DNA from 3 places in the Streptomyces sp. NPDC014764 genome. Region 2 is predicted to be linked to each of the others. Evidence: riboswitches for the same ligand, from Rfam matches in the RefSeq annotation. Region 2 holds a riboswitch; each other region holds the start of a gene.

Region 1 (10,300 bases), on a different contig from region 2:
TGCGACGGCGGCATGTCCGGGTCGTGGTAGATCGCGATGGGGTTCTCCCCGAAGCCGCGCGGCGGCTGGATCATCACCACCACGTTCCCGAACTGGAGGGACGCCAGCACGATGTCGTCCCCGTCGACGTACAGCGAGCCCGGCGGCTCACCCCACGCCTCGGTCATCGCCTCCCTCAACTCCCGGTCCAGCGTGGCGAACCAGGCCCGGTAGTCGGCCAGCGGCACCCGCGCGGGCGCGGCGGCCAGCTGCTCCTCCGTCAGCCACTCCACGTCGTGCCCGCCGGCAGCGATCAGCCGGTGGATCAGCTCGTCGCCCTCGGACGGGTGCCCCTCGACGGCGTACCCGGCGTCCCGCAGCGCGTCCAGCACGCGCACCGCCGAGGCGGGGGTGTCCAGCCCGACCGCGTTGCCGACGCGCGAGTGCTTCGTCGGGTAGGCGGTGAAGACCAGCGCCAGCTTCTTCTCCGCGTTCGGCTTGTGCCGCAGCGCCGCGTGCCGTACGGCGATCCCGGCGACCCGCGCGGCCCGCTCGGGGTCGGCGACGTACACCGGGACGTCGTCCGGGCCCTGTTCCTTGAAGGAGAACGGGACGGTGATCAGCCGGCCGTCGAACTCGGGGATGGCGACCTGCATGGCCGCGTCCATGGGGGAGAGGGCCGCGTCGGACTCCTCCCAGGCGGCCCGCGAGGTCGTGAGGCACAGCCCTTGCAGCACCGGCACGTCCAGCTCGGCGAGCGCGCCGACGTCCCAGGCCTCCTCGTCGCCGCCCGCCGACGCCTGCGAGGCGTGGCTGCCGCCGGCCGCGAGCACGGTGGCGACCAGCGCGTCCGCCCGGCCCAGCAGCTCGTACAGCGCCGGGTCGGCGCCGCGCAGTGAACCGCAGTACACGGGCAGGGCGTTGGCGCCACGTGCCTCGATCGCGTCGCACAGGGTGCCCACGAAGGCGGTGTTGCCGCTGAGTTCGTGCGCGCGGTAGAAGAGCACGCCGACCGTCGGACGGCCCGGTACGGCGGGACGCTCGCCGTGCACGCCGAACTCCGGCATCCTGCGCGGCTGTTCGAACCCCTCGCCGGTCAGCAGCACGGTGTCCGACAGGAACCGCGCCAGTTCGGCGAGGTTGTCCGGGCCGCCCTCGACGAGATAGCGCAGCGCCTCGGCCACCACGCCCGCCGGGACGCTCGACTCGGCCATCAGCTCCGCGTCGGGCACGCTCTCCCCGCCGAGCAGCACCGTGGGGACGCCGGACGCCTTCAGCGCGGCCAGTCCGTCCTCCCAGGCGCGCTTGCCGCCCAGCAGCCGCACCAACGCCAGGTCGGCGCCGTCGAGCAGCGCGGGCAGTTCCTCCGTGACGTCGACGCGGGTGGGGTTGCCGATGCGGTAGCCGGCGCCGGAGGCCCGGGCCGCCAGCAGGTCCGTGTCGGCGGTCGACAACAACAACACAGTGCTCATGCGGGCGCTCCCGGTGGAATGAATGGCAGTCCTCGTGGCGCGCCGGACTCGATGAGCCGCCACAGCGCGTCGGTGTCCGCGTGCTGTTCGATCAGGTCGCCGAGCCGGTCGAGCTGCTCCTCGCGCAGCGCGGCGAAAGAGGTGTCGGGGGCCGGCACGAAACGGCGTCCCGCGCGGTCGGCGACCGCGCGCAGAAACGCCCGCCGGAACCCGTCCGACTCCAGCGCACCGTGCCAGTGCGTGCCCCAGGCCGCGTCCACGCGGCACCCGTCCAGGAAGGCCTCACCGCCGAGCACGTCGGCGACCCCGTGATGGATCTCGTAGCCCTCGACGCGCTCCCCGAGGGCCTCGCCGACAGGGCGGGCCAGGGTCTTCCCGCGGGCGAACCGCACCCGTACGGGCAGCACGCCGAGCCCGTCCACATGGCCCGCGCGGCTCTCCACGTCGTCCTCGATGTGCTCGCCGAGCAGCTGGAAGCCGCCGCAGATGCCCAGCAGCGGCCGGCCCTCGGCGGCCCGCCGCACCAGCGCGTCCGCCAGCCCGCGCTCCCGCAGCCAGCGCAGTGCCTTCACGGTGCCGCGGGTGCCGGGCACGACGACGAGGTCCGCGTCGGCGAGTTCGTCCGGCCGGTCCACGAACCGCACCACGACGCCCGGTTCGGCCGCCAGCGCGTCCACGTCGGTGAAGTTGGACATCAGCGGCACCGCGCACACCGCGACCCGCAGCACCTCCTCGCCGGCCGGCGCGGCCACCGCGGACTCCCGTACGGCGCCCCGGAGCGACACGCGGAGCCCGTCCTCCTCGTCGATGCCGAGGCCGTGCCGGAACGGCAGCACGCCGTACGAGCGCCGCCCGGTCAGGCCGTGCAGCATCTCCAGGCCCGGCTCCAGCAGGGAGACGTCCCCGCGGAACTTGTTCACCAGGAACCCGGCGACCAGCTCCTGGTCCTCCGGGGAGAGGAGGGCGACCGTGCCGAAGAAGGACGCGAAGACGCCGCCCCGGTCGATGTCCCCGACGACCAGCACGGGCAGCCGCGCGCCCCGCGCGATCCCCATGTTGACGATGTCGGTACGGCGCAGGTTGATCTCCGCGGGGCTTCCGGCGCCCTCGCAGATCACCGCGTCGTACTCGCTCCGCAGCCGCTCCAGACAGTCGAGGACCGTGCCGAGGAGGCTCTCCTGGCGGCCGCCGTGGTAGCCGCGGGCGCTCATCTCGCCGACCGGGCGGCCCATCAGCACCACCTGGCTGGACCGGTCGCCGCCCGGCTTCAGCAGCACCGGGTTCATCAGCGCCGTCGGCTCCACCCGGCACGCCTGCGCCTGCATCGCCTGGGCGCGCCCGATCTCGGCGCCCTCGCGGGTGACGAACGAGTTCAGCGACATGTTCTGCGCCTTGAACGGCGCGACCTTCACCCCCTGGCGTACCAGCCACCGGCAGATCCCGGCGGTGACCACGCTCTTGCCGGCGTCCGAGGTGGTCCCGGCGACCAGCAGTCCGCCACCGCTCACTTCGCACGTCCCTTCCGTAGGCGCCGCGCGGCCACCCCGGCCGCCAGCGCCAGCCAGCCCACCCGCCGCGACAGGCGCACCGCCCGGTCGATGTCGGCGACGGCGACGGGGCGTCCGCCGCCGTTGAGGACGGGCCGGTGCTCGACCCGCCCGCCGTAGGAGAGCGTCCCGCCGAGCCGCACGCCGAGCGCGCCCGCGAAGGACGCCTCGACGGGACCGGCGTTGGGGCTGGGGTGTTTGCCCGCGTCCGCGCGCCAGGCCCGTACCGCCCCGCGCGGGTCCGGCCCGCTCAGCGCGGCGAGGACGGCCGTCAGGCGCGCGCCCGGCCAGCCGGCGACGTCGTCGAGACGGGCGGACGCCCAGCCGTAACGGCGGTACCGGGGCGACTTGTGACCCACCATCGCGTCCAGGGTGTTGACGGCCCGGAAGCCCACCAGGCCCGGCACCCCGGCGACCGCGCCCCACACGAGGGCGCCCACCACGGCGTCGGAGGTGTTCTCGGCGACGGACTCCACCACGGCACGGGCGATCCCGTCGGCGTCCAGGGCCTGCGGGTCACGGCCGCACAGGTGCGGCAGCCGCTCCCTCGCGGCCTCGACGTCCCCGGCTTCGAGCGCCCGCCCGATGGTCCGGGCCTCCCGGGCCAGCGAGGTACCGCCGACGACGGCCCAGGTGGCGACGCCGGTCAGGGCGACGGAAGCGGCAGGACCACGGCGTGCGGCGCGGGCTGCCAGGCCTGCGACCGTGACGGCGCCGCCGACGCACACGGCGGTGTGCACGGCCCCGCGGCCCCGGTCGTCCCGCCACAGCACCCGCTCCACGGCAGCCGCGGCCCGCCCGAAAGCGGCGACCGGATGCCCACGGCGGGGATCGCCGAGCAGCAGGTCGCCGAGGAGGCCGGCGGCGGCGCCGTACGCGAACACGCGATCGGCACCCATGGGTTCAGCCGGTGACGGATCCGGAGGTCACGGCCCCGAAGGGGGGTGGGGTGTCGCTGATCGACCTCGACAGGCTGCCGCGCATGGCGATATGTCCTCACTCAGGGTGTCCACGCCCTGGTTCGACGAGACCGGCGGCGAGAGTTCCTGGCTCCCGGGGCTCACCCCGGTGACAGTGGCGGGACCGCGCCGGATTCGCACCGGCTTCCTCTCCTGCCGCCGTATTGGCGGAGGCAGTCCACCATGCCCTTGGAAGGGCCGTCAACTTGCCTTTGACCTGCGGGGCTGAAGTGTGCCGAGGCCCACAGAGGGGCTCACGTGGGTGAACGGCGGGAACGGCGCATGGACACGCCGGACACGGCGCACGGACGCGCGGACACGGCAGCGGGCGGGACGGGAGCCGCTGCTCCCGTCCCGCCCGCTCACGCGTGCGGCCTTGTCGTCAGGCCATGATCAGGTAGATGCCGTAGCCCACGGCCGCCGCGCACGCGGCGAAGCAGGCGTAGGCGCCGGTGACCGCGAGGGCCGTGGACCGGCCCTCGGCGGTGGCCCGCTCGCGGCGGGACATACCGGAGATGCCGAGGGTGAACAGGGCCACCAGGGCCACGGTGACCACGAGGCTCACGCCGAACACGGAGCCGAGGGCCGCCCAGTCGATCTTCATGCTGCTTCCTTCTGCGTGCCGGACGCGGTCAGACGGTCGAGGTGGCCGACGGGGCCTGCGGGTCGGCGGCGGCCGGGGCCGGGATGGTGGCCGAGAGGTCCTCGGAGGGGCCGGCGGGCGGCGGGGTCACAGCGGCGATGGCCTGGGTGACCACACCGGCGGGCTCCTCGGCGGGGGTGTCGTGGTCGTTGACGTTGGTGTGGTCGACGATCTCGCGCCGGGAGATCTTCCAGATGGCCGCGCTGGAGGTGATCAGGAAGACGGCAACGACGGCGGTGCCCCAGTCCCCGAAGCCGCACACCCACTCGGCGATCGCCGCGACCAGGGCGGCGGCCGGCAGGGTCAGGCCCCAGGCGACGAACATCCGGGTGGCCGTGGACCAGCGGACCACGCCGCCCTTGCGGCCGAGGCCGGCACCCATGACGGCACCGGACACGGAGTGCGTGGTGGAGAGGGAGAAGCCCAGGTGCGAGGAGGCCAGGATGACCGTCGCGGCGCTGGTCTGGGCCGCGAAGCCCTGCTGCGGCTGGAGGTCGGTCAGGCCCTTGCCCATGGTGCGGATGATGCGCCAGCCGCCCAGGTAGGTGCCGAGGGCGATGGCGATGCCCGCGGAGAGGATGACCCACATCGGCGGGTCGGAGTCGGGGGCGACGGCGCCGCCGGCGACCAGGGCGAGGGTGATGATGCCCATCGTCTTCTGGGCGTCGTTGGTGCCGTGGGCCAGGGAGACCAGGCCGGCCGAGGCGATCTGCCCGGCGCGGTAGCCCTTCTCGGAGGACTTGGCGTCGGCGTTGCGGCCCATGCGGTAGGTGAGCCGGGTCGCGAGCATCGCGGCGACGCCCGCCACCAGCGGGGCGGCGATCGCGGGGATCAGGACCTTGGTGACCAGCACGTCGCCGTGGACCGCGCCGAAGCCGGCGGAGGCGACCGTGGCGCCGATCAGACCGCCCATGAGGGCGTGCGACGAGCTGGACGGCAGGCCGACCAGCCAGGTGAGGAGATTCCAGAGGATCGCGCCGACCAACGCGGCGAAGATGACCTCGGGACGGATGCCGGCCTCGTCGACGAGGCCCTTGGAGATCGTGTTGGCGACCTCCACCGAGAGGAATGCGCCGACAAGGTTCAGCACGGCGGACATGGCCACCGCGACCTTGGGCCTCAGTGCACCGGTCGAAATGGTCGTTGCCATCGCGTTCGCGGTGTCGTGGAAACCGTTCGTGAAATCGAACGCGAGTGCGGTTACCACCACAATCGCGAGGATCAGCGAGAAGCTTTCCATTTACCCAGGCAATCGTTCGAGGTCATTGGCTGGTCGAACGTAGGTAACCAGGGTGAACGGAAGATGAACTGGAACGGGCATCGCGGTGACCGTAAGAGGGGGTGCGCGCTCCGCCGTCCAGCCCAGGCGGCCTGGGCTCCTGGCAGGATCTCCACATGGCCGAACGGGACGGGACAGGGCAGGAAGCGGAGGGCGCTGTGAGTGGTGTTCCGGGCACGCGCGGTGAGGGCTCCGCGGGGCCGGGCGGGGAGGTGGCGGACGCCTGGGGGGAGCTGGTCGCGACGGCCCGCCGGACCGTCGCCGACGGCCTGGTCGTCGGCACCTCGGGCAACGTCTCCCTACGGGTCGGCGACACCGTTCTGGCGACCCCCTCGGGCGTCCCGTACGACCGGCTCACCCCGGCCGACGTGACGGCGGTGGACCTCGAAGGCCGGCAGGTGCTCGGCACGCTGGTCCCGACCAGTGAACTGCCCCTCCACCTGGCCGTCTACCGCGCGACCGCCGCGCGCGCCGTCGTCCACACGCACGCCGTGCACGCCACCGCCGTCTCCACGCTCGTCGACGAGCTCCCGGCGATCCACTACATGACCGCGGCCCTCGGCGGCCCTGTGCGTGTGGCCGCGTACGCCGCCTACGGCACGCCGGAACTGGCCGAGAACACCCTGCGTGCCCTCGACGGCCGCACCGGCTGCCTGATGCGCAACCACGGCACCCTGACCTACGGCGCCGGCCTCGACCAGGCGTACGACCGCACGGCCCAGCTGGAATGGATGTGCCGCGTCTGGCTCACGGCGTCCTCGGTGCCGGGCCTGACCCCGGCCCTGCTGAGCCCGGAGCAGCTCGCGGAGGCGGGGGAGCGGCTGCGGGGGTACGGGCAGCGCTGATGAGGCGAGCTCGGCTCGGCGGCGGCCGGGCGGGGCGTTCCGTGACGCCATGTCGACAAACCGGTTCGCCGTCCTGGGAATCCCTGGCGTCCGCGGGCCGAGGGTAGTTGCCGTCAGCCGTCAGCCGTCAGCCGTCAGCCGTCGCCCGTCACCCGCCGGCTCCCGGGTGTCAGGACGGGCCCGCCGGGAACCCTTTCCGTCGACGCGGCCGTGAGGCCGACCGCGTCCGGGCGGGTTTCAGGTCACGTGTCCACTGGCCGGGTCCGCGTCCGGCCCCGACACTGGGAGGCGTGCGCACTGTGACTGCGACGGCAGCAGCCGTCACCGCCGTGATAGGGGCCGGTGCCGCCGCGGTGGCCGCCGGCCGGTTCGCCAGCGACGCCGCCCTGAGGATCCCCTCGGGCCGGCCCCTGCCCACCGAGCCCGGGCTCACCGTCCACGCCACCGCCGCCGGCCAGGTCACCCTCACACGTGACCTCGCCGCCCTGCGTCCCGGCCGCTACGGCCTCGTCGGCGAGCGCTTCCACGCGGTCGTGGGACCCGTCCTGGACGGTACCGCCCACTCCGCCGACACCGTCGTACGCCGCCTCGAACGCGTCACCTACGGGACGCCCGAACCCGGCGACCGGGCCCGCTTCACCCCGAACGTCCACGTCGGCGACCCCGGCACCGCGCTCGGCGTCGACCACACCGTGCTCGACGTGCCGGGCGAACTCGGGCCGCTGCCCGCGTGGTTCGTGCCCGGCAACCGGGACACCTGGGTGATCGCCGTGCACGGCCTCGGCGCCACCCGCGAACACGTCCTCAACGTCCTCGGCGCGCTTCACCGCCACCAGTTCCCCGTGCTCGTCCCCGCCTACCGGGGCGACCCGGAGGCGCCCCGTTCCCCGGACGGGCTCAACCACCTCGGCGAGACCGAGTGGCGCGACCTCGACGCCGTGCTGCGGCACGCGGTCGGCTCCGGCGCCCGCAAGGTGGTCCTCTACGGCTTCTCCACCGGCGCGACCATGGCGTTGCGCGCCGCGGCCCGCTCGGAACTGCGCGAACGGGTCGCCGGGCTGCTCCTGGACTCCCCGGTGCTCGACTGGGAGTCCACCCTGCGCGCGCTCGCCGGCGCCCGCCGCACCCCGGCCGTGCTCCTGCCGCTCGCCGTCCGCGCCGCCCAGGGCCGCACCGGCCTGTACGGCGACCACAGGCCCGGCGCGGTGCGCCTGGACGGCATCGCCCTTCCTACGCAGATCTTCCACGGCCCCGACGACACGGTGGCCCCCTGGCGGTTCTCCCGCCGCCTCGCCGCCGCCCACCCCGACACGGTCACCCTGCAGACCGTCAGGGGCGCCCCGCACGCCGCGATGTGGAACGCCGACCCGGCCGCGTACGAGGAGTCGCTGCGGAGGTTCCTCGTACCGCTGATGTGAGCGTGGGCGCCGCCCGGCGGGCACCCCGGCGGGGCCTTCCGAGGGGCGCCGCAACGGGCGGTGCGAGGGATTCCGTTTAGGGTCGGACCACTGGCTTGATCGGGCCCCTCCGGCACCGTCCGGGCCGGGACGGCGACGGTCACCGAGGCGTCCCGCGGCATTCCGTTTGGGTTTTCGGACCGTCAACCGGAAGACTGCACCCGTGACGTCCCGTATCCCGCGCGACTCCAGGCTTCGACTCGTCCGCCCGCGACCCCTGGCCGCCGCTCCCGCCGCGATCGAGCAGCGGCGTGTGCGCCGCCCCGCGCCACGCCCCCCGGAGGGCACACCCGCGCCCGCCGAGCTGGCCGGAATGGCACGCTCCGTCCTGGCCGCGGCCGCCCGCGTGGCCCGCTGGGCCGACCGCGCCCTGGGCCCCGGCGGTGACAGCGCCACCGCCGACGGCAAGGCCACCCTGTCCGACGCGACCGCCCGCCGGGCCGCCGACGCCCTCGGCCTGACCGTCGATCAGGTCCGTGCCGACTGGGACACCGCCCGGCTGGCCGGTCTCATCGAGGTGCACGGCGACAGCGCCCGCCCCGGCTGGCGGCTGCGCGCCTGGGACCGCGACGACAGCGCCGTGCTGCGCGGCTGGGTCGCCCTCTGCGACGCCTGGTCGCTCTCCTGCCCCGAACCCGAGGACCACGAGCCCGCCGCCGTCGCCGAGGTGGTGACGGCCATGCCGCAGGTGCTGTCCTTCCTGCAGCTGTCCGCCGGGCCGGTGCCCGTGCCCCAGCTGCTCGACCTGCTGGAGCAGCGGGTCACCGAACTGCGCACCGAGCGCTGCGAGGTGGACTACGGGCCGCGGCCCGGCGCGCCCGACACCCCCGCCGTCGCCCCGGAGCCGCGCCCCGCGCCCGCCGCGGACGCCCCGCTGCAGCCGCTCCTCGACTGGGCGCTGCGCGCCCTCGCCTCCGTCGGCGCGCTCACCTACGGCGACGGCCAGGCCACCCTGACGCCGCTCGGCAGCTGGGCGGTGTGGGTCAAGCTCGAGCAGATCTGCGTCGCCGCGCAGAGCCCGGCGGGCAACATCGAGCAGGGCGCGGAGGACATGCTGCGCGGGTGCGCGCGGCTCCGTCCGGCCGCGGCCCGCGCCGAGTACCGCGCCTGGCTCGCCGCCCGGCCGGTCGGCAGCGCCGTCACCGAGCTGATCGCCGCCGCGCGAGGGGAGGACGCCCTGCTGCGGGGCCTCGCCTTCGAGGCGCTGAGGGTGGTGGGCGCCCCGGCCGAGCCGGAGGTGCGCGCCGCCCTCGACGAGCCCGCGCTGCGGCCGTACGCCCTGCTGTGGCTCGCCGAGCACGACGGGACGGACCCCGAGGACGCGCACGAGGTGCTCACGCGGGAGGAGGCGACGTGGCTGTGGGTGGACACGGCGGCGGCGGTCGCTGACCACGGTGAGGCGCCTCTGCTGCTGCGTCACCTGGAGACGGCGGTCCAGCCCACGGTGCCGGCCCTCCTGGCCGAGGTCCGCGCGGTGGGGCACCCCCGCACGGTCCAGGTCCTGGTCGCCCTGGCCGCCGCCCACCCGGACCCCGCCTTCGCGAAGGCGGTCCGAAGAGCGGCGTTCCAGGTGCACAAAGGGGGGTAGCCACGGCGCGGTGTGCCGTTGCGCCCACCCGTGCCGCCCTGCGGCCTCCGGCCCGGCTGCGGGCATTCGTCCCGCCGGGGCGGCACGGGCGCCCGCAGCGGTGCCCCCGCGGCGCGGCGGGTCCGGGCACGCCTGCGCGCCCGGGATCGCAGGACCCCTCCGGTCAGGCGCCCGCCTCCGGCGCGTACGTGCCGAAGCTCCACACGTTGCCCTCCAGGTCACGGACCATGTAGTCCCGCGACCCGTAGTCCTGGTCGGTCGGCGGCGTCAGCACCTCCACCCCCTGCTCCACCGCCCGCCGATGATGCGCGTCGACGTCGTCCACGACGACGTACACCCCCGCAGGACCCGCGTCCTTCATCACCGCGTCGAACACACCCCCGCGCCCCTTGGAACCCAGCATCACCACCCCGTTCCCCTGGGCCAGTTCGGCGTGCTCCACCGTGCCGTCCTCCCCCTCGTACACCGACACCTCCGTGAAGCCGAGGCCCTCCGTCAGCTGACGGATCGCCGCCTTCGCGTCCGCGTACA
Region 2 (10,300 bases):
GGTAGGAGGTCGGGCCGGTGTTGGGCCGCATCTGCGCGACGGAGACGTAGCGCGTGCCGTCGCGGGTGGGGACCCACAGGACCAGGTCGGCGAAGGAGAGGTCGGAGAGCAGCTGCCACTCCGAGACCAGCAGGTGGAGCCACTCGAGGTCGGTGTCGTCGAGGGCGGTGTGCTGGCGTACGAGTTCGTTCATGGAGGGCACGTCAGCGAGCGTACCTGTGGGTTCGTGACCTCTGGAAACACCCGCGGGCCGCGGCGCCTGGGAGGGACCCTCAACCCTCCCGGCACCGCAGCCCGGAGCAATATCGGCCGGTGGGGTGTGCGGTCCCGGTCGGCCGAAGGATGAGGAGCCGGGGCAGTCAGGGCAGAGAGCCTCGGATCCTCGGTCCGCCTTCCTGTGCGGGGAAGGCAGGTCTGTGTGTCCTGCTACGCATTGTGGACTAGACCACTGCGCCTGTAAATGCGTCGTACGGCGTTCTTCGACGGTCGCCCCGCGCCCTGGCGGACGCAGACGGGTCCACCACGCAGCCTAACCCGACGGGAGTCCGTGCGGGGCCGGTCGGACGCCACGATTTCGGGGCACCCGGGCGCGGGGGGCGGTTCGGGCCCGGGTACCGGTTTCGCCTCGGCGGACGGACGGCCCTCTGCTAGATTGAGATTGGTCTAAACCACATGGCCCCGGCGTCCCGGGGCCCGTCCCAGTCGAGTCCACCGGAAGATCGGCAGGCCCAAGTGGAAGTAGTCATCGTTGCGGACGCCAAGGCGGGTGGCGAGCTCGTCGCCGAGGCCATGGCACAGCTGCTGCGGCGCAAGCCCGACGCCCTCCTCGGCGTGGCGACCGGTTCCACGCCGCTGCCCGTCTACGAGGCGCTGGCCGCGAGGGTCCGCTCCGGTGCCGTGGACACCTCCAGGGCGCGGGTGGCCCAGCTCGACGAGTACGTGGGGCTGCCCGCCGACCACCCGGAGTCCTACCGCTCCGTGGTGAAGCGCGAGGTCCTCGAACAGCTGGGCATTCCCATGGACGCCTTCCTCGGCCCCGACGGCACCGCCGAGGACGTGCAGGCCGCGTGCGAGCGCTACGACCGTGAGCTGGCCGAGGCCGGCGGCGTGGACCTCCAGCTGCTCGGCATCGGCACCGACGGGCACATCGGCTTCAACGAGCCGTGCTCGTCACTCGCCTCGCGCACCCGGATCAAGACGCTGACCGAGCAGACCCGGGTGGACAACGCCCGCTTCTTCGACGGCGACATCGGCCAGGTGCCGCACCACGTCATCACCCAGGGCATCGGCACCATCCTGGAGGCCCGGCACCTGGTGCTGCTGGCCACCGGCGAGGGCAAGGCGGACGCGGTCGCCGCCACCGTCGAGGGTCCGGTCGCCGCGGTGTGCCCGGCGTCCGCGCTCCAGCTGCACCCGCACGCCACCGTGGTGATCGACGAGGCCGCCGCCTCAAAGCTGAAGCTCGCCGACTACTTCCGCCACACCTACGCCAACAAGCCGGACTGGCAGGGCCTCTGACCACTGCCCGTGGTCTGGACCATCACTGGTCACAGGGGTATACAAAAGGGATCACGGAGCGCGCGAGGGGCCCGCCCCCGCCCGGAGCCGTGCCACGATGTCAGCCGCGGCCGACGGTCTGTCGGCCGCTTCGGCAGCCGGAGCCGGGAAGGCAGAGCATGAGCACCGACGTCAGCAGTGCGGAGAACGAGGGTGGGACCGCGGTCCGTACGGCGCGCGTGCCCAAGTACTACCGGCTGAAGAAGCACCTGCTCGACATGACCGAGACCGCGCCCCCCGGCACGCCGGTCCCGCCCGAGCGCACGCTGGCGGCCGAGTTCGACACCTCCCGCACCACCGTGCGCCAGGCCCTCCAGGAACTGGTGGTCGAGGGCCGTCTGGAGCGCATCCAGGGCAAGGGGACCTTCGTCGCCAAGCCCAAGGTGTCCCAGGCGCTCCAGCTCACCTCGTACACCGAGGACATGCGCGCGCAGGGTCTGGAGCCGACCTCGCAGCTCCTCGACCTCGGGTACATCACGGCCGACGACCGGCTGGCCGGCCTGCTCGACATCACCGCCGGCGGCCGCGTGCTGCGCATCGAGCGGCTGCGCATGGCCAACGGGGAGCCCATGGCCATCGAGACCACCCACCTAAGCGCCAAGCGCTTCCCGGCTCTGCGCCGCAGCCTGACCAAGTACACCTCCCTCTACACGGCCCTCGCCGAGGTGTACGACGTCCATCTCGCGGAGGCCGAGGAGACCATCGAGACGTCCCTGGCCACGCCGCGCGAGGCGGGCCTGCTCGGCACCGACGTGGGCCTGCCGATGCTGATGCTGTCCCGGCACTCGCTGGACCGGGACGGGCAGCCCGTGGAGTGGGTGCGGTCGGTGTACCGGGGCGACCGGTACAAGTTCGTCGCGCGCCTCAAGCGCCCCCAGGACTGAGCCCGGCGCGCCCTCAGGACTGAGCCCGGCAGGCCCCGGAACTGAGCCCGGCAGGCCGCAGCACGGCCCGCTGTGCGACCGCATATCCCGACAGACCGGGTGGTTGACAGGATTTTCGTTGCTGTTGCCTTGCGGTTGCGCTGCTGCTGCATACCGCCCCTCTTACGGGGGGTTACGACCGCCCCGCGCCCTCACCTACATTGCCGCGAGCCAACGTCGGCGATCAGTGAGGGGACGGGAGCCGTCTGATGTCGCAAACCCCGCGAACAACACCAGGGCCGGTGGTGACGCCCATGCGCGTCGTCATCGGCGTCTGTCTGCTCGCACCATTCGTCGCCATGCTGTGGGTCGGGTCCTACGCCAAGACCGACCCGGTGTTCATCGGCATCCCGTTCTTCTACTGGTACCAGATGCTGTGGGTGCTGATCTCGACCGCGCTGACGATGATCGCGTACAAGCTCTGGCAGCGTGACCAGCGCGCCCGCTCGGCCGCGAAGGGCGGTGCGGAGCAGTGAACGACGGCGTGAACGGCGTGGCACTCGCCGTCTTCATCTTCTTCTTCGTGCTCGTCACCGTGATGGGCTTCCTGGCCGCGCGCTGGCGCAAGGCGGCGAACGAGCACACCCTCGACGAATGGGGCCTGGGCGGGCGGTCGTTCGGCACCTGGGTCACCTGGTTCCTGCTCGGCGGCGACCTGTACACCGCGTACACCTTCGTGGCCGTCCCGGCGGCGATCTACGCGGCCGGCGCGGCCGGCTTCTTCGCGGTGCCGTACACGATCCTCGTGTACCCGCTGATCTTCACGTTCCTGCCCCGGCTGTGGTCGGTGTCGCACAAGCACGGCTATGTGACGACCTCGGACTTCGTGCGCGGCCGGTTCGGCTCGAAGGGGCTGTCGCTGGCCGTCGCGGTCACCGGCATCCTGGCGACGATGCCGTACATCGCGCTGCAACTGGTGGGCATCCAGGCCGTGCTGGACGTGATGGGCGTCGGCGGCGGAGAGAACACCAACTGGTTCATCAAGGACCTGCCGCTGCTCCTCGCCTTCGGTGTGCTGGCCGCGTACACCTACTCGTCGGGGCTGCGGGCGCCCGCGCTGATCGCGTTCGTCAAGGACACGCTGATCTACATCGTGATCGCGGTGGCGATCATCTACATCCCGATCAAGCTGGGCGGGTTCGACGAGATCTTCGCGTCCGCGCAGGAGGCGTACAGCGAGACCAACCCGGCCACGGGTGCCCCGCGCGGCGCCCTGGTGCCGGGCGAGGCGGGCCAGTGGACGTACGCCACGCTGGCGCTGGGCTCGGCGCTCGCGCTGTTCATGTACCCGCACTCGATCACCGCGACGCTGTCCTCGCGCAGCCGTGAGGTGATCCGCCGCAACACCACGATCCTGCCGCTGTACTCGCTGATGCTGGGCCTGCTGGCGCTGCTCGGATTCATGGCGATCGCGGCCGGGGTGAAGGTGCAGAACGGCCAGCTGGCCATCCCGCAGCTGTTCGAGAACATGTTCCCGGACTGGTTCGCCGGTGTGGCCTTCGCGGCGATCGGCATCGGCGCGCTGGTGCCGGCGGCGATCATGTCGATCGCGGCGGCGAACCTGTTCACCCGCAACATCTACAAGGACTTCATCAAGCCCGACGCGACGCCCAAGCAGGAGACCGCCGTCTCCAAGGCCGTGTCGCTGCTGGTGAAGGTGGGCGCGCTGGCCTTCGTGCTGACCATGGACAAGACGGTCGCCATCAACTTCCAGCTGCTCGGCGGCATCTGGATCCTGCAGACCTTCCCGGCGCTGGTGGGCGGCCTGTTCACCCGCTGGTTCCACCGCTGGGCGCTGATCGGCGGCTGGGCGGTCGGCATGATCTACGGCACGGTAGCCGCGTACGGGGTGGCGTCGCCGACGCAGAAGCACTTCGGCGGCTCCGCCAAGGAGATCCCGGGCATCGGGGAGATCGGCTACATCGGCCTCACCGCCTTCGTGATCAACGTGCTGGTCACGGTCGTCCTGACCTTCGTCATGCGGGCGGTCAAGGCGCCGGAGGGCGTCGACGAGACCGAGCCGCGGGACTACACGGCGGACGCCGGCGACCCGGGCGTGCAGGTGGAGCTTCCGCCGGCCACGGCGGACAGCAAGCACTGACGACGTTCACGCACAGGACAGCGGGCCGCCGGTGGAAAACCGGCGGCCCGCTGTCGTCCCCGTGCGGCAGACTCCCCCGCATGGACATCGTCATCCGGCCGGCGGCGCCCGGCGAGCACGCGGAGCTCGGTGAGATCACCGCGCAGGCCTATCTCGGCGACGGGCTGCTGGACTTCGGGGAGTCCGACGCCTACCTGGGCGAGCTGCGGGACGTGGGCAGACGGGCGGCGGCCGCCGAGGTCCTGGTCGCCGTGGCGGACGGCACGCTGCTGGGCGGGGTGACGTTCGTGCCGGGCCCCGGGCCCATGGCCGACATCGCGGAGCCCGGCGAGGCGGAGATACGGATGCTGGCCGTCTCCCCCGCCCACCGCGGCCGGGGCGCCGGCGAGGCGCTGGTGCGCGCCTGCGCCGACCGGGCGCGGGCGCTCGGCCGCACGCGGATGGTGCTGTCCACGCAGCGCACGATGCACTCCGCGCACCGGGTGTACGAGCGGCTGGGCTTCACGCGAGCCCCCGGGCGGGACTGGAACCCGCTGCCGGAGCTGGACGACATCATGCTGCTCGTCTACGAACTGACGCTCTGACGGCTGGGCACAGCCCTTCCGTCCGGCCCCACCATAACTCCAACGCGACACAACATATGGGTCCGTCGGCGACACCCGGCACAAGATGTATGCTCATGCTCGCTGTCGTCGCAGGGGAATCCGGTGCGAATCCGGAACTGTCCCGCAACGGTGTACCCATGCCTGCCCACGGGCGCGCACGGGAGTCAGTCCGAGGACCTGCCGACAGTGCGCCCGGCCCTTCCGGTCCGGGTGCCCTGACGTCCGGGCCTCGCGGAATGGGCCGGTGGACGCGACGCCGCGTGCGTTCGTGTGCTGCCCCCTGCGCTCCTCGAGGCCCCTGTGCCGAGCGAGGGAGAGCCACACGTGACCATCGCGCCAGCCGATCCGGCTTCAGCGACCCGCGTGACCGAGGAGAGCGACGGCCCCGGGGCCGCGCTGCTGCGGACCCTGACCCAGCTGACCGCCGACCTGCCCGACGCCGACGCCGGCCGGGTTGCCGCCGCCGCGCTGCGCGGCCGGTCAGCCGCCGCCGACGAGGCGGAGCTGCGGGACCTGGCCACCGAGGCGGCGGCCGGACTGATCTCCGAGGACCCCGCGTACTCCCGGCTCGCCGCCCGGCTGCTCACCCTCGGCATCCGCGCCGAGGCCGCCTCGCAGGGTGTCACCTCGTTCACCGGCTCGGTGGCCGCCGGTCACCGGGAAGGCCTGATCGGCGACCGCACGGCCGCGTTCATCCGGCTCCACGCGGCCCGTCTGGACGCGCTGGTCGACACGGACGCCGACGACCGGTTCGGCTACTTCGGCCTGCGCACCCTGCACAGCCGCTACCTGCTGCGCCACCCGGTCACCCGCAAGGTCGTCGAGACGCCCCAGCACTTCCTGCTGCGGGTCGCCTGCGGGCTCGCCGAGGACGAGAGCGGGCGGGCGCTGGAGGACGTCGCCGCACTGTACGGGCTGATGAGCCGGCTGGACTACCTGCCCTCCTCCCCCACGCTGTTCAACTCCGGCACCCGCCACCCGCAGATGTCGTCCTGCTACCTCCTGGACTCCCCCAAGGACGAGCTGGACTCCCTCTACGAGCGCTACCACCAGGTCGCACGCCTGTCGAAGCACGCCGGCGGCATCGGCCTGTCCTTCTCCCGGGTCCGCGCCCGGGGTTCGCTGATCCGCGGCACCAACGGGCACTCCAACGGCATCGTCCCGTTCCTGAAGACGCTGGACGCCTCGGTCGCCGCCGTGAACCAGGGCGGCCGGCGCAAGGGCGCCGCCGCGGTCTACCTGGAGACCTGGCACGCGGACATCGAGGAGTTCCTCGAGCTGCGCGACAACACCGGTGAGGACGCCCGCCGTACGCACAACCTGAACCTGGCGCACTGGGTGCCGGACGAGTTCATGCGCCGGGTCGCCGACGACGCGCAGTGGTCGCTGTTCTCCCCGGTGGACGTGCCCGAGCTGGTCGACCTGTGGGGCGAGGAGTTCGACGCGGCCTACCGGGCCGCCGAGGCGAAGGGCCTGGCCCGCAGGACGCTTCCGGCACGCGAGCTGTACGGCCGGATGATGCGCGCCCTCGCGCAGACCGGCAACGGCTGGATGACGTTCAAGGACACCGCCAACCGCACCGCCAACCAGACCGCCGAGCCGGGCCACGTCGTCCACTCCTCCAACCTGTGCACGGAGATCCTGGAGGTCACCGACGACGGGGAGACGGCGGTCTGCAACCTCGGCTCGGTCAACCTCGCGGCATTCGCAGGCCCGGACGGCATGGACTGGGAGCGCCTGGACGCGGCGGTCCGCACCGCCGTGACGTTCCTGGACCGGGTGGTCGACATCAACTTCTACCCGACCGAGGAGGCATCCCGCTCCAACAGCCCCTGGCGCCCGGTGGGCTTGGGCGTGATGGGGCTGCAGGACGTGTTCTTCCGGCTGCGGATGCCGTTCGACTCCCCCGGGGCGAAGGCGCTCTCCACCCGGATCGCCGAGCGCATCATGCTCGCCGCGTACGAGACGTCCGCCGGTCTGGCCGAGCGGCACGGCCCGCTGCCCGCCTGGGAGAAGACCCGCACCGCGCGGGGCGTGCTGCACCCCGACCACTACGGCGTCGAGCTCGCCTGGCCGGAGCGCTGGGAGGCGCTGCGGACCCGGATCGCCGCGACGGGCCTGCGCAACGCGCTGCTGCTGGCGATCGCGCCCACCGCGACCATCGCGTCGATCGCGGGCGTGTACGAGTGCATCGAGCCGCAGGTGTCCAACCTGTTCAAACGCGAGACGCTGTCCGGGGAGTTCCTCCAGGTCAACTCGTACCTGGTGGAGGACCTCAAGCGGCTCGGCGTGTGGGACGCGCGCACCCGTGAGGCGCTGCGCGAGGCGAACGGCTCGGTGCAGGACTTCGCCTGGATCCCCGAGGACGTACGGCGGCTGTACCGCACGGCGTGGGAGATCCCGCAGCGCGGCCTGATCGACATGGCCGCCGCCCGGACCCCGTTCCTGGACCAGGCGCAGTCGCTCAACCTGTTCCTGGAGACGCCGACCATCGGGAAGCTCTCCTCGATGTACGCCTACGCCTGGAAGCAAGGGCTGAAGACCACCTACTACCTGCGCTCCCGCCCGGCGACCCGGATCGCCCGCGCGGCCCGCGCCGCCGTCCCCGTCCAGCAGCCGGCCGACCCCGAGGCCGTCGCCTGCTCCCTCGAGAACCCCGAATCCTGCGAGGCCTGCCAGTGACCACCAGCACGACCAAGAACCTGCTCGACCCCGGCTTCGAGCTGACCCTGCGCCCCATGCGCTACCCGGACTTCTACGAGCGCTACCGGGACGCGATCAAGAACACGTGGCACGTCGAGGAGGTGGACCTGCACTCGGACGTCGCCGATCTGGCGAGGCTGACGCCCGAGGAGCAGCATCTGATCGGCCGGCTCGTGGCGTTCTTCGCCACCGGCGACTCGATCGTGGCGAACAACCTGGTGCTGACGCTGTACAAGCACATCAACTCGCCGGAGGCGCGGCTGTACCTGTCGCGGCAGCTGTTCGAGGAGGCCGTGCACGTCCAGTTCTACCTGACGCTGCTGGACACCTACCTGCCCGATCCGGACGACCGGGCGGCGGCCTTCGCGGCCGTGGAGAACATCCCGTCCATCCGGGAGAAGGCCGAGTTCTGCTTCCGGTGGATGGACTCGGTGGAGCAGATCGACCGGCTGGAGTCGCGGGCCGACCGGCGCCGCTTCCTGCTGAACCTGATCTGCTTCGCGGCCTGCATCGAAGGGCTGTTCTTCTACGGCGCGTTCGCCTACGTCTACTGGTTCCGCAGCCGGGGTCTGCTGCACGGGCTGGCGACCGGCACCAACTGGGTGTTCCGCGACGAGACGATGCACATGAGCTTCGCCTTCGACGTGGTGGACACCGTGCGCAAGGAGGAGCCGGAGCTGTTCGACGAGGAGCTGGGGCAGCAGGTCACCGACATGCTGCGCGAGGCCGTGGAGGCGGAGCTGCAGTTCGCCCGTGACCTGTGCGGGGAGGGGCTGCCCGGCATGAACACCGCGTCGATGCGGGAGTACCTGGAGTGTGTCGCCGACCAGCGTCTGGTGCGGCTGGGCTTCGCGCCGGTGTACGGCTCGGAGAACCCGTTCTCCTTCATGGAGCTGCAGGGCGTGCAGGAACTGACCAACTTCTTCGAGCGCCGTCCGTCCGCGTACCAGGTCGCCGTGGAGGGCACGGTCGACCTGGACGAGGACTTCTAGGGCCCGGGCCGGGGCCGTCTCACGCCGCCCGTGCGCGGCTGCGTGAGGCGGCCCGGTGCTCCGGGCGGGACGCGACCCGCGTGTCGGGCGGTTCGGTGACGGGCACCGCCTCCGCCCGCCGGATCTGCCGGTCGATGCGGCGGTCGCGCAGGATGCCGATCACGGCGGGCGCGACCATGAGGACGAACAGGCCGAGAACGGCCACCATCGCGATCAGTGCTTCTGTCTGCGTCGTGTTCATGGACACCACTGTGGCGCCGGACACTCCTGACCGGGAGCGGCAGGACTGCCGTACACCCTCGATTTACTGCCAACGACGAGGCACACTGGGTTCATGCTCCGGAATGTGGCGGCCGTCCTGCTCGACGGCGTGAATCCGTTCGAACTCGGCGTGGTCTGCGAGGTCTTCGGCATCGATCGCAGCGACGACGGGCTGCCGGTGTACGACTTCGCCGTCGCCTCGGCGGAGGGGGCCTCGGTCCGCACCAGCACCGGTTTCACGCTCCAGACCGAGCACAGCCCCGAGCGGCTGGAGACGGCCGACCTGATCACCGTGCCCGCCGGCGCCTCCTACGCCTCCCGGGAGTTCCCGCCCGAGATGCTGGACGCGCTGCGCCGGGCGGTGGACCGGGGCGCGCGGGTGCTGAGCGTGTGCTCCGGGGTGTTCGTGCTGGCCGCCGCCGGGCTGCTGGAGGGGCGGCGGGCGGCTGTGCACTGGAAGCACGCGGAGGAGCTGAGCCGCCGCTATCCGCATCTGACGGTCGAGCCCGACGTGCTCTACGTCGACGAGGACCCGGTGATCACCTCCGCGGGCACCGCCGCGGGCATCGACGCCTGTCTGCACCTGGTGCGCAAGGAGCAGGGCCCGGAGGTGGCCAACCGGATCGCCCGCCGGATGGTCGTGCCCCCGCACCGCGACGGCGGGCAGGCCCAGTACATCGAGCGTCCGCTGCCGGAGCCCGGGGGAGACTCGGTCGCCGGGGTGCTGGTTTGGATGGAGCAGCACCTCGACGAGGAGGTCACCGTCGAGCAGCTCGCCGCCCGCGCCCTCATGTCGCCGCGCACCTTCGCCCGCCGCTTCCAGCAGGAGACCGGCACCACTCCCTACCGCTGGCTCCTGCGTCAGCGGGTGCTGCTGGCCCAGCATCTGCTGGAGCGGACGGACGAGACGGTGGACGCGATCGCGGGCCGCACCGGCTTCGGCAACGCGGCCGCGCTGCGCCACCACTTCGTGCGCGCGGTGGGGACCACCCCGCAGTCCTACCGGCGCGCGTTCAGGGGCCCGGAGGCCGCCTGACCGCGCGCCGCACGGCGGGACGTCAGCGGGGCCGCGCCCGCAGCATCAGCCGGCGGGGCCGCAGCGTGATGCCGATGCGGGGCCGGGGGTCGGAGTCCGACGCGTGCTCGAAGCGGTACGCG
Region 3 (10,300 bases), on a different contig from region 2:
GTAGTAGCCGTTGCCGGTGTTGACGTCCCAGTTGTCGGTCGACTCGCAGGCGGCGACCTTCTCCCAGGTCTCCACGTCGGCGGCCTGCGCCGTTCCCGTGCCCATGAGCGGCAGGGCCATGCCCGCGCCACCTACGGTGACGGTGAGCGAGGCCCGGTTGATCCTGTTCGGCTGATACCGGCGGTGCCGGCCGCGCACGGCCATGGAATCCCCCTCGACAATGCGTCAGGAGGGGCAAAAGTAAGCGCTGCGAACAGGCCGTGACAAGGCGGCTATCGGCCGCACGGATGCGCCAAATGGCGTGGTTGATACGCCCGTTGCGCCCTTGTTTGCCACCGGAGGGGAGCGTGCGCGGGCGCCTGCCGCCGGGCGCGGGTGCGTGTCGCGGCGCGCGCCGGAGGGGCGCGCGGAGGGGGTGGCCGGCCGCAACGGGACGGGCCGGGCATCAGATGACCGGCCGGAACGCTGAGTACGGAGGGCACCTTCGTGCGTATGTGCCTGCGCGGGTCCCGGACGACCCGCGCATGCGCACGCGAGTGCGGCACGCGAGGATGGTCGATGTCAGGACCGGCGGGCGTCCACCCGGCAGCACCGGCACCCGGCGGCACCGATACCGAGGTCACCAGGAGTCACCCTTATGAGCAGTTCAGCGCAGATCGGCGTCACCGGGCTCGCGGTCATGGGCCGCAACCTCGCACGGAATTTCGCCCGCAACGGCTACACGGTCGCGGTGCACAACCGGACCGCGTCCCGCACGCACGCGCTGGTGGAGGAGTTCGGGCACGAGGGCAGCTTCGTGGCGGCCGAGACGGCCAAGGAGTTCGTCGCGGCGCTGGAGCGGCCCAGGCGCCTGGTCGTGATGGTGAAGGCCGGGGAGCCGACCGACGCGGTGATCGAGGAGTTCGCCCCGCTGCTGGAACCCGGCGACATGATCATCGACGGTGGCAACGCGCACTTCGCGGACACCCGCCGTCGGGAGCGGGCGCTGCGGGAGCAGGGCATCCACTTCGTCGGCATGGGCGTCTCCGGCGGTGAGGAGGGCGCGCTGAACGGCCCGAGCATCATGCCGGGCGGCCCGAAGGAGTCGTACGACTCGCTGGGCCCGATGCTGGAGAAGATCTCCGCGAAGGCGAAGGACGGCTCGCCGTGCGTGACGCACGTGGGCCCGGACGGCGCCGGCCACTTCGTGAAGATGGTGCACAACGGCATCGAGTACGCGGACATGCAGCTGATCGGTGAGGCGTACCAGCTGCTGAGGGACGTCGCCGGGTACTCCCCCGCGCAGATCGCGGACATCTTCCGCACCTGGAACACGGGCCGGCTGGACTCGTACCTGATCGAGATCACCGCGGAGGTGCTGTCGCACGTGGACGCGGCGACGGGCAAGCCGTTCGTCGACGTGGTGGTGGACCAGGCGGAGCAGAAGGGCACGGGCCGCTGGACCGTGCAGATCGCCCTGGACCTGGGCGTGCCGGTGTCGGGCATCGCGGAGGCGGTGTTCGCCCGCTCCCTGTCGGGCCACGCGGCGCTGCGGGAGGCCTCGCAGGGCCTGGCGGGCCCGAAGCCGGTGCCGATGAGCGAGTCGGAGGCGTCGGCGTTCGCCGACCGGGTGGAGCAGGCGCTGTACGCGTCGAAGATCGTGTCGTACACCCAGGGCTTCCACCAGATCGCCGCCGGCAGCCAGGAGTACGGCTGGGACATCGACCTCGGCGCGGTGTCGGCCATCTGGCGCGACGGATGCATCATCCGCGCGGCGTTCCTGGACCGCATTCGGGCGGCGTACGACACGCGGGCGGACCTGCCGAGCCTGCTGTCGGACGAGACGTTCGCCCGCGAGATCGCGGAGGCTCAGGACGACTGGCGCGAGGTCCTGATCGCGGCGACCCGCCAGGGCGTCCCGGCCCCCGGCTTCGCGGCCGCCCTCGCCTACTACGACGCACTCCGCGCGGAACGCCTCCCTGCGGCTCTGACCCAGGGCCAGCGGGACTTCTTCGGCGCACACACGTACCGCCGCGCGGACCGCGACGGCTCGTTCCACACGCTGTGGGGCGGGGACCGGTCGGAGGTGTCGGCGTAGGGCGCGGGGCCGGCCGTCTCCCGCCCGCGCGGGCAGGCGAGGGCCGGCCGCGCAGTTCCCCGCGCCCCTGATCGCGTTGCGGCGAGGCCCGGCAACCCCGCCCGCGTGGGCCGGTGGGGGCTGCTCGCGCAGTTCCACACACCGACACGGGCGGAAGCAGCTCGTGCCCCGAAGGGGCGCGGGGAACTGCGCGAGCAACCCCCACACACCCGCACCAGCGCAAGCGGGCCCCGCCCCCAAGGGGCGCGGGGAACTGCGCGAGCAACCCCGACGCACCCGCTCTTGCGGAAACTCAGGTGAGCGGAGGCCCAGGCTCCGGACTCGGCACCGGTTCCGGCCCCGGCGGAATCGGGGACGGCGACGGTTCAGGCGGCGGCTCCGGCTGCGGCGGATTGGGCCCGGGCGGGTGAGGCCCCGGCGGATTGGGCCCGGGCGGCTGAGGCCCAGGTCCAGGCGGCGGCTGGGGCGGCGCAGGCCCTGGCTCAGGTGCAGGACCCGGCTCAGGGGTCGGCGGCTGTGCGGGATCCGGCCCCGGAGCGGGACCAGGCGTAGGCCCCGGCGGCACAGGATCCGGGTACGGGTTCGTCATGACGCGTGTCCTCCGACCGTCCGTTCGACGTGACGTGTGCTCCGGACTACTCCCCGCCTACCCGGCGCCCCCGCGCACAGTCACCCGGGTCACCCGGGCGCGTGACGAGAGGACGCACGGGGCCGTTCGGACGTACCTCTCAGAACCGCTCGGGATGCGCGGCAAGCCACGCCTTGGCCGCGCGCAGCAGCTCCGGATCGGCAGCGGGAGCCTCCTCCGGATGCCGTGAGGCCCACCGGACGACGTAGGGACACAGCGGCGCGACCACGACACCCTCACGAGCGGCGAGGACGTACAGCTCACGGGCGAGCGACCCGGCGATTCCCTTGCCCTCGTGGGCGGGCTCGACGACGGTGTGCACCGGCACCAGAGCGGAGGCCGGCTCGTCGAGAACGAAGTACTCGATCCGTCCGACGACCTCACCGCCCTCGACCGCCTCGAGGCGCCCGGCGTCCCGGTCGTCGCGGATCTCGATCCCGTCCATACCCGTCACTCCCCTGCTCCTCGGTCGTCGCCCCGGCACCACTCAGACCGTGGCCGTGGCCACCGCCTGCGGGCTGCGCTCCTGGTCCGACCCGGGTACCGGCTCGGAGGGGTCGGCGCCGAGGGCGACGATACGGTTGCCGGCGTCCACATGGACGACGCGCGGTTCGAGTGCCCGCGCCTCGGCGTCGGTCACCTGGGCGTAGCTGATGATGATCACCAGGTCGCCGGGGTGCACGAGGTGGGCGGCGGCCCCGTTGATGCCGACCACACCGGATCCGCGCTCCCCCTCGATGACGTACGTCTCGAGCCGGGCGCCGTTGGTGATGTCGACGATGTGCACGAGCTCACCGGGCAGCAGATCGGCGGCGTCGAGCAGGTCCGCGTCGATCGTCACGGATCCCACGTAGTGCAGGTCGGCCTGGGTGACGGTGGCACGGTGGATCTTGGACTTGAACATGGTGCGCAGCACGTTGGACTCCTGGAAGTCGTGGCTCCCTGCCTGCTTTGTGCAGGTCAAGGGCGTTGTTCACTGTACACCGACACTCCTCGCACTCGAAGATGCCGAGAACTCGTAACACGATCTTGCTGGTGTGCTGCGGCTGGTCCGGGGGCGCTGTTGAGTAGGTCGCCGGTGCCGAGGTCGTTCACGGGCTACGCCGTAGTCATGCCGGGATGAAGCTCGGCCACCAGGGCGGGACGTTGCCCGGGCACAACGGGGCGGTGTAGGAGTCCGGCATGCCGAGCCAGGTGACAAGGAACCAGGTGAACCACAGCGTGAAGATGAGCCCTGCAGTCAGGGCTGCCCTGCGGTGACGTCTTCCGAGGGTGCTGTGCAGGATCACCCACGGAACCGCAGCGGCGATCCATATGAGAGGCGCAAGAAACAGGCCGGTACTCAAAAAAGTCCTTGCGGCCGTCCGCGGTGGTGAAGTCGTTGGGCAGGTCGGTCCCCGCGACCGTCTGGTACGCCGACACGGACGCCGTCGCGCCCAGCGGCAGCTTCTGGGAGAGGGCGTTGTTGCGGCCGTCCCATCCGTACGTGGTCGTGTTCCCGCCCGTGCCGTCCGCGCCGGTGCCCATGGCGTCGATGGCGGTCTGGGTGAGGTGGTTCTTGTACGTGGCGTGGCGGGAGTGGCCGAGCGGGTCGGTGACCTTGGTGACTTCGCCGTCCGCATCGTGAATGTACTTCGTGGCGTCGCCGTCCGGATCGGTGACCGTGGTCGTCGCCGCATCCGCCGATGTGGCGGCCGTGTAGTCGTAGCGCCAGGTCGGGCCCGTGTGGCCGCTCGACGTCGACTCGGTGGCGCGCTGCATGGAGGTGACGCGGTTGTGGCCGTCGTAGGTGAACAGGGTGACCGTGCCCTCGGGGGTGGTCACCTTCGTCACCCGACGGAGGAGTCGTACTCGTAGGCGGTGGCCTTGCCGGCCGTGTCCGTCACCTTGGCCAGGTTCCCGGCCCCGTCGAGGTCGAGGACGGCGGTGCGGCCTGTGTGGTCCTTGGCCTGCCACTGGTTCGGGTAGGTCTTGACCAGGTCGATCCAACGGCCCGAGCGGGTCTCGGTGAGCTTGAAGCCCTTGTGCTCGGCGCCCTCGTCGTGCTGGTCGACGGTGATCGTGCCGTCGTTCCTGTCCGTCACCCTCGTGAGGGTGCCGTGCTCGCTGTACGTGTCCTTCGAGCCGGACCTGCGGTCGGTCAGGGTGTAGATCCCGTCCGCGTTCTTCCTCAGGTCCTTCGAGTAACCGGCCGGCGTCGTGTACGTGCCGTCGGCGTTGGCCGTGGAGTGCAGCAGCTCGCCGGTGGCGTCGAAGACGCCCACCTCACCGTCCTTCACCTGGAGGTAGCACTCATACGCCTGCCACCACGGCTGCGACACCTTCCCCCACGGGGGTTCCAGGGAGTTGTAGGTGCGGGTCAACTGGAGTCTCTGGCCGACGCCCGCGATGTCGAAGTCCGTGGCCGCCAGCATCAGGTTGCCGGTCGAGACGTTCACCCACGCCACCAGCGCGTCGTTCAGACGGGTGTCGACGATCTGATGCCAGGGCACCTCGCCCTGGCCCTCGGGCAGGTAGTCAGTGGCGACAGCATCTGCCGACCGGACACCGCTTGAGGCACTGCGCCGCAGCCCTCGCTCCGACGCCGTGGTCTTCGGCCAGCAGCCGCTGGCCGCGCGCCTGCGCGAGCGGCGTGCTGGGTGGGCAGTTGTACAACCTCTGCGGACAGGCCGGATGCGGACCCGGGGTGTTCACCGTGCCGCTCGCCCGTCGCGGTCACCGCGTGACCGGAGTGGACCTGAGCCCGGCCATGCTGGACCGGGCACGCAAGCGGTCGGCCGACGCCGGTGCGGAGGTGACGTACGTGCGGGCCGACGCCCGCGAGTACGAGGCACCGGGTGGCTTCGACGTCGTCCTCGACATGTTCACCTCCTTCGGGTACTTCGAGGACCCCGCCGACAACGCGCGCGTGTTGCGCACCATGTACACCTGCCTGGCTCCCGGCGGCAAGCTCGTCCTCGACCTCACCGGGAAGGAGCTCCTGGCCCGCAGGGTCACCCCGCCCAAGGTGGTGCGGCGGGGCGACGACCTGATGGTGCAGACCGACACCGTGCTGGACGAGTGGGCGCGCCTGCGCAGCGAGTGGGTGCTGGTCGCTGGTCCGGGGCGAGCGAGTGACGCGGGCCACCTTGACGTGGTTCGCGTACAGCGCGGTGGAGCTGCCGCGGATGGCCGAGGAGACGGGTTTCGGCCGCGTGGAGGTCTTCGGCGGGTTCGACGGGCGCCCCTACGACGAGAGTGCCGAGCGGCTCGTCCCTCGGGCGGTCTGCGAAGCGTGAGGGAGGCAAAGGGCGTGCGGCCGGGTCCGCACGCCCTTTGCCGTCGGCTCGGAGGACCGTAGGATCACCTGGTCATCGCCGCGACGGGAGACAGGAAGCCGGTGCGAATCCGGCACGGTCCCGCCACTGTGACCGGGGAGCGCCCCTCCGACATGCCACTGCGCACCGCGCGGGAAGGCGGAGGGAACGTCGATCCGGGAGTCAGGACACTGGTCCGTCGCGGGCCCGATCCGAGGAGCGCGGACTCCAGGAGGCTTCACGTGTCCCAGCTGTTCACCCCTGCCCGCACGCGCGGGTTCCGTCGTGCCACGGCCGCTGCCATGGCACTGTCGTCCATGCTGCTGACCACCGGCTGCGGTGCGTCCGACGAGGGCGGCGGGGACGCGAAGGCCACCGCAGCCGCGTCCGAGGGCTTCCCGGTCACCGTCGACAACTGCGGCGTGAAGACGACGTACGACAAGCCTCCGTCTCGGGTGGTCACCATCCACCAGCACCCGGCGGAACTCATGCTCGCCCTCGGCCTGAAGGACCGCATGGTCGGCACGGCCTTCCCCGACTCCGCCGTCCTGCCCGAGCTGGAGAGGGACTACGAGTCCGTACCGGAACTGGCGGAGAGGGAACCGTCCTTCGAGAAGGTCCTGGACGCCGAACCCGACCTCGTCTACGGCGGCTACGGCAGCGCCTTCGACGAGAAGGAGGGCCGCTCCCGCAAGGCGTTCGCCGACGCGGGCATCGACACCTACCTCAACCGCGAGTACTGCGGCGGGAAGCGGGTGACGATGAAGGACACCTACGACGAGATCCGCACCATCGGCACGATCTTCGGCGTCCCGGACCGGGCCGACGACCTGGTCACCGACCTCGAGGTCCGCGTCGCCAAGGCCGCCGACAAGGTCCAGAGCGAGCCCGAGCTGTCCGTCTTCGTCTACGACAGCGGCGACAAGAGCGCCTTCACCGCGGGCGGCAAGAGCCTGGGCACCGAGCTTATCCGGCTGGCCGGCGGCGAGAACGTCTTCGCCGACCTCGACGACGTCTTCGGCGACGTCTCCTGGGAGCAGGTCGTCGAACGCAAACCGGAAGTCATCGCGATCTACGACTACGCGGGCGCCGGAAGCGTGAAGGAGAAGAAGGAGTACCTGCTCTCCCAGCCCGCGCTCGCCGACGTACCCGCCATCAGGAACAAGCGGTTCGTCGTCCTGCCGCTGACCGCCACCCTGGTCGGCATCCGCTCGGCCTACGCGGTCGAGGACCTGGCCCGCGGACTGCACCCCGAGAGCTTCCGGTGACCCAGGCCGCCACGGGCACGCCCGCCGAAGAGGCGGCGCCTCGGCGGAAGACCACCAGGCCGGAGACAGGCCGTACACGGCTGGCCGTCACACTGCTGGCACTCACGGCGTTGCTCGTCGTCTCCGCCACGGCGGGCCTCGCGATCGGCTCCGTCCGGGTGCCGCCCGGCCAGGTGTGGGGCATCGTGACGCACGCGCTGGGCGCCGACTGGCAGCAGCCGGACTGGTCGCGGGCCCGGGAGACCATCGTGGTGGACGTGCGGGCGCCGCGGGTGCTGCTCGGTGCGGTCACCGGCGCCGGCCTGGCGGTCATCGGTACGGCTCTGCAGGCACTGGTGCGCAACCCGCTCGCCGAGCCGTACCTGCTCGGCGTCTCTTCGGGGGCGTCGCTCGGCGCGGTCTCCGTGATCGTGTTCGGGGTCACCTTCTTCGGGCCCCTCTCCCTGTCGATGGCCGCCTTCGTGGGCGCCCTGGGCGCGCTCCTGCTCGTGTACGCCACCGCCCGCACCGGCGGACGCATCACCTCGGCACGGCTGGTGCTGTCCGGAGTAGCGATCGCGGCGGTACTCACCGCAGTCCTCGATCTGCTGCTGCTCACCACCGCCCGGGGCAACGAGGCCCGCGCGGTCCTCGCCTGGACCCTCGGCGGTCTCGGCGGCGTCAACTGGGGCTCGCTGTGGCTGCCGAGCACGGCCCTCCTGCTCGGCATCGGCGTCCTCATGATCCAGGCCCGCAACCTGAACCTGCTGCTGGCCGGCGAGGAGGCGGCCACCACGATGGGGCTGGACGTGGCCCGGTTCCGCGCCCGCCTGTTCGTCCTGCTCTCCCTCGTCACGGGTGTGCTGGTCGCAGCGGCCGGACCGATCGGCTTCGTCGGCCTGATGATGCCCCACATCGTGCGCCTGTTCGTCGGCGGCGACCACCGCCGGGTCCTGCCGACGGCGGCACTCGGCGGAGCGGTCTTCCTCATCTGGTCCGACATCGCCGCACGGACCATCGCCGCACCGATGGAAATACCCGTCGGCGTGCTCACGGCCCTGTGCGGCGGACCGTTCTTCCTGTGGCTGATGCGCCGGGACGCCCGACGCGGCACCGACCGAGGAGTGGCATGACCGCGACCGAACTGAGCGTCGACGGCGTCACGCTCACCGCCGGAGCCCGCCACCTGGTCCGCGACGTCTCCCTGACCGCCCGCCCGGGCGAGACCATCGGGCTCGTCGGCCCCAACGGCAGCGGCAAGTCCAGCCTCCTGCGCACCGTCTACCGCGTCCTGCGCCCCGACACCGGTCAGGTCCGGGTCGACGGAGGCGACGCCTGGTCGCTTCCGGTGCGGCAACTGGCCCGCACCGTGGCGGCGGTGGTCCAGGACTCGGCCGCCGACTTCGACCTCGCCGTCCGCGAGGTCGTCGCCATGGGCCGCACCCCGCACAAACGGCTCCTCGCCGGCGACACCCCCGAGGACGCCGGCCTCATCGACTCCGCGCTCCTCGCGGTCGACGCCGTCCACCTGGCCGGCCGCCCCTTCGACCGGCTCTCCGGCGGCGAGCGCCAGCGCGTCCTCATCGCGCGCGCCCTCGCCCAGCAGCCCACCCTCCTCGTCCTCGACGAACCCACCAACCACCTCGACGTCCGGCACCAGCTGTCCGTGCTCGACACCCTGCGCCGTCTGCCCGCGACCGTGCTGCTCGCCCTGCACGACCTGAACCTGGCCGCCTACTACTGCGACCGCCTCTACGTCCTGCACCACGGCGAGGTCACCGCCTCCGGCCCACCCGCCGAGATCCTCACCCCCGGGCTCCTGGCCGAGGTCTACGGAGTGGCGGCGGAAGTATCCACCCATCCGCGCACGGGCGCCCCGCAGGTGACGTTCCTCCCCGAAGAGCCACGCAACTGAAGGCCCCCGACTACCGCGTGCGTCCGCGCGACCTGGTGCCGCATCGGGCGACGAACACCCTGGACGATCTGCGACGATGACGCCATGGACGAGGGCGTCATTCCCATTCTTCGCGTCGAGGACGCCGCTGCGGCGGTCGCCTGGTACGAGCGGCTGGGCTTCGCCAAGCAGTGGGAACACCGCTACGAACCGGGGCTTCCCGCGTTCGTCGAGGTCGCCCGGGGCGGGGTGCGGTTGTTCTTGTCGGAGCACAAGGGCGATGCCAGTCCCGACACGCTCGTCTACCTCCGCGTTCGTGATGTCGAGGCCATTGCCTCCGAGTTCGGGGTGCAGGCGAAGGACGCTCCGTGGGCGCGTGAGATTGAGCTGCACGACCCTGACGGCAACCGGCTTCGGATCGGCACGCCGGCGGAATGACACTCACCAGCAGTGCACAACAGGGAAGCTGTGCAGGTGGCTGAGCAAGTACGCGTCCGCGAGACAGATGACAACGACCCTCCACAACATCGTGCGCCGTGGCGAGCGGGCTTCTCACCCGTGCGACATGCGCGAAGCAAGCTGCCGTGAAGCCGCCGACCGGGAGTACGAATGCCAGACTGCCCCGGCCAGATGCTGACTGGATGCTGACGTACCTGATGATTTTGTCGGGTAAGTCAAGAGGCTGTCCGGCCAGTGGGGGCCGTGGACGCGATGATCTCCCGCGACACCGCGGCTCTGCGCTCAGCCGCGTGGACAAGAGGCCCGCTCACCCGACCACTGGAAACTCGCTCCCACAATCGGCCCGTGGGACTCCATGAGCTGCGTCGGCGAGCTGCCGGCCACCGTGAAGACTCATGGGCCGACCCCTCCCTGCCGCCGGCGATAGCCGGCGTGATCCGCGCCCCACGGCCGGCTGCGCGCCACCGAGGCCAGGGGCAGCGCAGCGGTTCGGCGAGGACCCAGTCCCGCCGCGCGTGCACCTGGTGGACGCCGAGGCAGACGTCCCGCACACGGGCAGCAAGGAGGAACGATGACAGCACGCCTCGAAACGATGGTCCGCACCGGCACGCGGATCTCCGAGCAGTCAGCGGTGACCGGCGTGGAGTTGCCGGCGGGGCCAGGAACTGCTGCCGGATCTCGCAGTTCTGGCGGCCGGGG

What was found. Region 2 has a riboswitch for cobalamin ahead of ACF1AG_RS09510 (ribonucleoside-diphosphate reductase subunit alpha). Riboswitches for the same ligand answer to the same signal wherever they lie in the genome.
Region 1: linked by a shared signal. The riboswitch ahead of ACF1AG_RS25785 (cobalamin biosynthesis protein) and the one ahead of ACF1AG_RS09510 (ribonucleoside-diphosphate reductase subunit alpha) in region 2 are both predicted to bind cobalamin.
Region 3: linked by a shared signal. The riboswitch ahead of ACF1AG_RS17790 (ABC transporter substrate-binding protein) and the one ahead of ACF1AG_RS09510 (ribonucleoside-diphosphate reductase subunit alpha) in region 2 are both predicted to bind cobalamin.

Annotation. Positions count from the first base shown of each region.
Region 1 is NZ_JBIBXY010000013.1:52,877-63,176, reverse strand. Features, by position in the region: gene cobN (cobaltochelatase subunit CobN) at 1-1,451, opposite strand, end outside; gene ACF1AG_RS25790 (cobyric acid synthase) at 1,448-2,959, opposite strand; gene ACF1AG_RS25785 (cobalamin biosynthesis protein) at 2,956-3,897, opposite strand; cobalamin riboswitch at 4,016-4,155, opposite strand; gene ACF1AG_RS25780 (hypothetical protein) at 4,340-4,561, opposite strand; gene ACF1AG_RS25775 (anion permease) at 4,590-5,840, opposite strand; gene ACF1AG_RS25770 (class II aldolase/adducin family protein) at 5,996-6,724, shown strand; gene ACF1AG_RS25765 (alpha/beta hydrolase) at 7,015-8,142, shown strand; gene ACF1AG_RS25760 (hypothetical protein) at 8,345-9,769, shown strand; gene ACF1AG_RS25755 (VOC family protein) at 9,933-10,300, opposite strand, start outside.
Region 2 is NZ_JBIBXY010000003.1:157,586-167,885, forward strand. Features, by position in the region: gene ACF1AG_RS09480 (sensor histidine kinase) at 1-193, opposite strand, end outside; gene nagB (glucosamine-6-phosphate deaminase) at 733-1,518, shown strand; gene ACF1AG_RS09490 (GntR family transcriptional regulator) at 1,677-2,441, shown strand; gene ACF1AG_RS09495 (DUF3311 domain-containing protein) at 2,735-2,956, shown strand; gene mctP (monocarboxylate uptake permease MctP) at 2,953-4,581, shown strand; gene ACF1AG_RS09505 (GNAT family N-acetyltransferase) at 4,662-5,165, shown strand; cobalamin riboswitch at 5,215-5,386, shown strand; gene ACF1AG_RS09510 (ribonucleoside-diphosphate reductase subunit alpha) at 5,511-7,868, shown strand; gene ACF1AG_RS09515 (ribonucleotide-diphosphate reductase subunit beta) at 7,925-8,881, shown strand; gene ACF1AG_RS09520 (hypothetical protein) at 8,901-9,122, opposite strand; gene ACF1AG_RS09525 (helix-turn-helix domain-containing protein) at 9,216-10,178, shown strand; gene ACF1AG_RS09530 (cytochrome P450) at 10,201-10,300, opposite strand, start outside.
Region 3 is NZ_JBIBXY010000006.1:287,780-298,079, forward strand. Features, by position in the region: gene ACF1AG_RS17760 (transglycosylase family protein) at 1-204, opposite strand, end outside; gene gndA (NADP-dependent phosphogluconate dehydrogenase) at 638-2,077, shown strand; gene ACF1AG_RS17770 (GNAT family N-acetyltransferase) at 2,806-3,150, opposite strand; gene panD (aspartate 1-decarboxylase) at 3,193-3,621, opposite strand; partial or broken gene ACF1AG_RS17780 (DUF6531 domain-containing protein) at 4,044-5,275, opposite strand; gene ACF1AG_RS17785 (class I SAM-dependent methyltransferase) at 5,428-6,045, shown strand; cobalamin riboswitch at 6,074-6,195, shown strand; gene ACF1AG_RS17790 (ABC transporter substrate-binding protein) at 6,304-7,269, shown strand; gene ACF1AG_RS17795 (FecCD family ABC transporter permease) at 7,266-8,381, shown strand; gene ACF1AG_RS17800 (ABC transporter ATP-binding protein) at 8,378-9,163, shown strand; gene ACF1AG_RS17805 (glyoxalase superfamily protein) at 9,248-9,580, shown strand.